2 regions of the Alkalihalobacterium alkalinitrilicum genome follow, and region 2 is predicted to be linked to the other one. Evidence: predicted binding sites of a transcription regulator. Region 2 holds the regulator's gene; the other holds the start of a gene.

Region 1 (3,189 bases), 2.3 Mb from region 2:
TAACTTCCTTTCCACCTCATTAAAATGATGAACAGTACCAACCATACAATGATAGTCATAGTTTTCGTAATACGTAAAAATAAGTGCCTCATTATTTTCCATTCCTTCACAAATCTGTTCATTCATTTCTAGCAATTGTTGTTCATCAAGCTCTGGTTTTGTCTGATAAGTAAGTTCTTTTTTTAACTCATGGAGCAAACTAACATGCTCTGGAAGCATCATCGCTGTCCATTTTATATTTCCACGATCTTTAATCATTTTTTATCCTCCTATGCTTTGTGACCACCAAGAAGTGTACAACGATATTTAGCAGTACCTGCTTTCGTATAAGAAACAGCACGTAATAAGGCATCTGATCCATATTTGTTACGAATCGCATCCATCGCATAACCTAATTCCTTTTTGCGAGGCTTATCAGGATCTAATAAACTAAGTTGAACTTGAACATCGTCACAAACATTGGATAACGCAATCGTAATTTGTCGCACCGTTTCTCCCCGATAATGCTTCTTCATTAAATGTAGACAGGCCTCATAAATATCCATCGTTAAATTGGTCGGTTCGTCAAGACTAATCGAACGGTGAAATCCGCCTCCATACTCTTCCTTACTGTAACCGAGCCCTAAACTTACTGTTCGTCCTGCCTTACTTCTATTTCGAGCTCGCCGCGTTACTTCCTCACACATCTCTAAAATCACACACTCAATTTCTTCTTTTTCCTTATAATCACGGAGTAAAATTTGGCCTTTTGCAAAACTAATTTGCCCTTGCATAATCGGGGCACCAAGTTCTGATAAATCAATTCCCCAAGCATGGTAATACATTTGGTTGCCCATGACACCAAATGCTTTCTCAAGCCGTGAAACATCATATTGAGCAAGTTGTCCTACCGTCCGTATCCCGAGCCGATTTAACCGTTTTTCCATTCTTGAACCAATACCCCACATCTCTCGTAACGGTAGTGGCCACAATTCCTTCTTCAAATCTTCAAAATCCCACTGGGCTACTCCTGACTTTTTTGCCTCAATATCAAGACAAAGCTTAGACATGAGCATATTCGGTCCAATGCCTATTGCACACGTTAAACCAAAATCTCTCAGCATGTCTTCACGGATTCGTTCTGCTAATTGCTGAGCTGTTCCCCAAAGCCGTTCGGTGCCATCTACTTGAAGAAAGCTTTCATCGACACTATAAACATGAATTGCTTCAAAAGGGACATAACGAGTGAAAAACTTCGTCAATTCAACCGAAGTGTCTAAATACATCGCCATTCGTGCATTGACAAGTTGAATCCGTGGATCATCAGGAATTTCAAATAAACGACTTCCTGTTTTAATTCCAAAATCCTTTTTTAGTTTTGGAGTGGCAGCTAACACTACACTACCAGACCTATTTGTGTCAGCAACGACAGCTAAATAACATTCTAATGGATCAAGTCCAAGGGCTAATGCCGAGCAACTCGCATAAAAGCTTTTCATATCAACACAGAGAATGCTCCGCTTTTCAAGCGTTTCATATAATTGTTGCGGCACCACGTGAATTCCCTCCTCGAAAAGGAACTTATGTTCGTATTGTATTCTTTATTATAACCGAATATACGTTCGTTTATCAATTAGAAAAACTTTACATATCCGTATACTTAAAATCTCTTACTTAGTTTATGGTCATTTGCTTATTAGTTACTGGCGTTTATCTCCACAACCTTTGGCAGCCTGTTAAACAAAAAAGAGACAAGACGATTTCTTTAAAATAATCGAAAACCAATTGGGTAATGCTAAACATGGGGTGAACTAAACATGGAACACTATCATGCAGCCAGCTTAAATGACCAACAATTACAAAAGTTAAAAAGGCTTGAACAAGAATTAAATGTTGTATTGATTGCCTACGTTGACGATGTAGACGACCAACCTGGTGGCAAACATACGATCGTAACGGGATAACTGCAAAAAGGAGCGCTGATTGCCTTCAGTGCTCTTATTGCTGTTAAAATTAGAAACAGCATAAATAACCTTTAAAGTTGCATTTCAGTAAAAATAAAGGGAAAATTAACAAAAAGAAAAATACATAGGAGAACTTAGGCAAATGAAATATTTTCAACCTGATTTTGAGTTAAAACATTTTACAGAGATTTCATCAGAATGGCTAAAAAAGAATAATATTAAAACGATTTTATCCGACTTAGATAGTACACTAGCTATTCATCATCAACCAGGAGGAGAAGATGTAGAGAACTGGGTCAACATGTTAAAAGAAAGTGGAGTCGACCTTGCCATCATCTCAAATAATAGTCAAGGGCGAGTTGACCGCTTTTCTGAACCTCTAGGAATACATGGGTTAGGACGCAGTGGGAAGCCCGGTATAAGGAAGATTGAACAGTATATGCAGAAAATAGGAGCAAAGAAAGAAACAAGCTTATTTCTTGGCGATCAACTTTTTACAGATGTTTGGTGTGGTAAACGTCTTAAGATGAGGACCGTGCTTGTTCACCCAGTCGGCGAAGAACATGAGCCGTGGAATATTAGGTTAAAGCGAGTATTCGAAAGGCTTATTCGTAGAAGATGGTAAAGGCGAAGGTAGAAACTGTTGCGGTTTCTACCTTTTCAGTTTATGGGGGTATATTTTGTTTCACTTTGAAAACTCTACTAAAATAAAGAAGACATTTAATTAAGGAGTAGTAATAATGATTGATCGTCAATTCCTGAAAAAGAAGATCGAAAAAATTACAGCAAGCTATGTGCAAGATCCTGATGTTTGTTTAACCGTCGAACAAGTCGACACGCTCATAGATAAGTTTAATAAACAGAGATTAGAAAATCCCAATGAAGACATTCATCATATTCTTCACGATGTCATATACGATTATTTAACCGTTAATTACTTTTGATAAAACTTTTTTCCACCCAACTTCTCAACAAGACGAGGAAACAACTGATAAACAGTTGATCCCACATTCATCCACCATGGTAAGTTTAACTCTCGCTTCGGTTTAATAATAAGTTCGACAATCCGATTTGCCACATCTTCTGGTGATAACATCATCTTTTCAACATTCTTTTTGTAGGTACCACTTTTATCTGCTTGGTCAAAAAAAGCTGTTCGAATAGGTCCTGGGTTAATTAGACTTACATGAATATTTGTCTCGTGCAATTCCATTCGAAGTGCATTCGTAAACCCTCGTACGGCATG
Region 2 (3,189 bases):
CCCACCCACCTGATGTCTTAACAAGTTTTTTTCAGGATCATACCCATTCTTTATTGCTTTTTTCATGCCTCTTTTAATTTTCATATTATGTAATTTTCGCTGGTATTCTTCAATGATACTAACAATATCCATTAGGATCGTATCCATCTCTGATGGCTCTAGTTGGTTTCCTAAATTGCAAAGCGTATATATTTTTTTATTCATCTTTCTAACTTGATATAATAAAGCAGTTTTCGTATTGCCTCTACCAAGTCGAGTATCATCTTGGATAAGTAGTACATCTACACCACCTCTAAGTAACTCCAATACTTCTATAATTCCTTCTCTATCATTTTCATATCCACTTTGACGTTCCTTTATCACTTTAACAACTTCAAAATCTAATCGGTTAGCTAAATCTAATAATTCCTCCGCTTGTCGATGTAGCGAGGAGGTTTGTTCCTCATTGTTTGTACTCACTCTACAGTAAACTACTGCTTTAATCATTTTTTCACCTACTGTTCGTATCTACTGGGATGGTTAACGTTTGCCCAGCTATTAAACTACTTTTTTCCATCTCATTCGTTTGTATTACCCAATGAATAAATTCCTCTATGGAGAATGGGTGCTCATAATTTGTTGCAAAGCCCCATAAAGTATCTCCTTCATTAACAACAACCTCAATAGTTTCAGTTATTCCTTGTTTCTCAGCACCCACGACAGACATAAAAGCAAAAAATGCTATAGAAAGTACAAATAATAATACTAGTGTTAATTCTTGTCGAGTTAAATTTACGAATTTCATCAAATACCACCTCATAGGAATGTATGTTCTTGTCTATTATTGTAAAAGAGAACACCCATTCGTGTCAATGAATAAATTAGAACTTATGTTTGCATCCCTTTTTTTGACATGCTATACTTTATTTAAGATTAATTGGATAAATGAGGTGTCATTGATGACAAAATTATCAAAAAGACAACAAGAAATCTTAGATTATATTAAAACTGAAGTACGAAAAAAAGGTTATCCACCTTCTGTTCGGGAAATTGGCGAAGCAGTGGGACTAGCCTCTAGCTCTACTGTACATGGTCATCTTTCTCGCCTTGAGAAAAAGGGACTTATTCGGCGCGACCCTACAAAACCGAGAGCTATAGAGGTTATTGACCAAGAACAAATAGGAGCGGAACAAGGTATTGACACTAGAACAGCATTTGTCCCAGTCATTGGTAAAGTTACTGCTGGACAACCTATTACTGCGATCGAGAACGTCGAAGAGTATATCCCATTACCTGAACGGTTAGTCTCAAATGATTCTGTCTATGTTCTTATCATAGATGGAGATAGTATGATAGAGGCTGGAATATTTGATGGAGATATGGTAATTGTTCGTCAACAACAAACAGCCAACAATGGAGACATTATCGTTGCTATGACTGAAGAAGATGAAGCTACAGTAAAGCGATTTTTCAGAGAGAAAGATTATATCCGACTTCAGCCTGAAAATTCAACAATGGAACCGATTATACTTAAGAGTTGTACAATTCTCGGAAAAGTGATTGGAGTTTTCCGAACCATTCATTAATTTTACAATTCAAAAAAAGAGGCTGGGACAAAACTCAGTAAATGGAATTAAAAGAGGCCCCGAGAACATTTTTTGTTCTCGGGGCCTCTTTCGTATGTATTTAAGTTTTTTCATTTTACAAAACAAAAAAAGGACAACCACTGATAAAATTAAAGTTCCTACACAATAACCATCGGAGGTGTGCCCTTATGTATAAACACTATAACATGAATCAAGTAATTTTGCCTTTAAATTTAGAAATGAAACTTCAAGAAAATGATATTGCATTCGCGGTTCATCATCTGGTAGAGCAGATTCCAGAAGAAGCCTTTGCCGGCTTCTTGAGAAAGACCGGGTGTCCTGCTTATCATCCGCGCATGATGATGAAAGTCATTTTATGTGCATACACACAATCTGTTTTTTCTGGAAGGAAGATTGAATGCCTACTTAAAGACAGTATACGCATGATGTGGCTGGCTCAAGGTTATGAGCCAAGTTACCGAACAATTAATCGGTTCCGTGTTCATCCGGAAGTTCAAGAACTCCTCCGTGAGTGCTTTGTTCAATTTCGATGTCAACTTGTCGAAGAGAAGGTGATTGACAATGAAGCCATTTTTATTGACGGGACTAAGATTGAAGCCAATGCCAATAAATTTTCATTCGTTTGGCGAAAATTGATTGAAAAATACAGTGCCAGCCTGATCGAAAAATCAAAACAACTGTATGATGAGTTGGTGGAAAAAGAAATCATTCCTGAGATCGAGCGAGAAAGCACTGAGGACCTTTCAGTGGAGGAGCTCTCTCTTATCACAGCGAAGTTAGAAGAGACCGTCGAAGAATACACTAAACAAATTGAAGCAAGTGAAGAGGCAAGCGAAAGGAAAGATCTTCGTTCAAAGCGTAAAGAACCAAAGAAAGCCCATAAACAATTTCTGGATCTTTTCATGCGCAAACAGAAGTACCAAAAAGACATGGAAATCTTTAAAGGACGGAATAGTTATTCAAAGACAGACCACGATGCCACGTTTATGCGTATGAAAGATGATTATATGAAAAATGGACAACTGAAAGCTGGTTATAATGTACAAATTGCGACAGAAGGTCAATATACGCTCGCTTACGAGATCTTTTCAAATCCAACTGTTACACGTACGTTGCGCCCATTCCTTGATAAAATTGAGCACCATTTCTTTGAACTCCCAGACTATATTGTCGCAGACGCTGGTTATGGAAGTGAGGAAAATTATGAGGATGTGCTTGATAATCGAAAGCGCACACCTCTTATCACGTACAATACATATCGTAAAGAGAAGAAAAAGCGTTTTAAACAAGACGAATTTCAGACAGCCAATTGGGATTATCATAAGGAAGATGATTCAACAGCTGCTTACAGAATAGAAAACGGGTGAGATCTATGACCAACGTAAGGTGGACGTAGAACCAGTTTTTGGATATCTGAAGGCTAATTTGCGTTTCACTCGAAAGTCCGTGAGGGGCAACGAAAATGTCAAAAATGAATTAGGGTTTGCATTCATGGCGGAGAACATACGAAAGTACACCGCCATGGACGCCGATCAAGCATTGGATAATAGAATAAATCAACAGAAAAAGGGTTCCAATCATTTTATTTTTATGGTTGGAACCC

What was found. The regulator LexA, encoded in region 2, represses DNA repair genes until DNA is damaged. The targets are predictions, from matches to a motif close to CGAACATATGTTCG.
Region 1: a site for LexA is predicted at 1,591-1,604, ahead of BK574_RS11090 (Y-family DNA polymerase). Genes of this name have one in related genera too.

Annotation. Positions count from the first base shown of each region.
Region 1 is NZ_KV917368.1:2,366,333-2,369,521, forward strand. It holds gene BK574_RS11085 (YolD-like family protein) at 1-258, opposite strand, end outside; gene BK574_RS11090 (Y-family DNA polymerase) at 270-1,478, opposite strand; gene BK574_RS27470 (hypothetical protein) at 1,797-1,943, shown strand; gene BK574_RS11095 (YqeG family HAD IIIA-type phosphatase) at 2,086-2,568, shown strand; gene BK574_RS11100 (YqzH family protein) at 2,684-2,887, shown strand; gene BK574_RS11105 (SDR family NAD(P)-dependent oxidoreductase) at 2,878-3,189, opposite strand, start outside.
Region 2 is NZ_KV917368.1:47,127-50,315, reverse strand. It holds gene BK574_RS00225 (YneB family resolvase-like protein) at 1-483, opposite strand, end outside; gene yneA (cell division suppressor protein YneA) at 491-784, opposite strand; gene lexA (transcriptional repressor LexA) at 939-1,565, shown strand; partial or broken gene BK574_RS00210 (IS1182 family transposase) at 1,754-3,189, shown strand, end outside.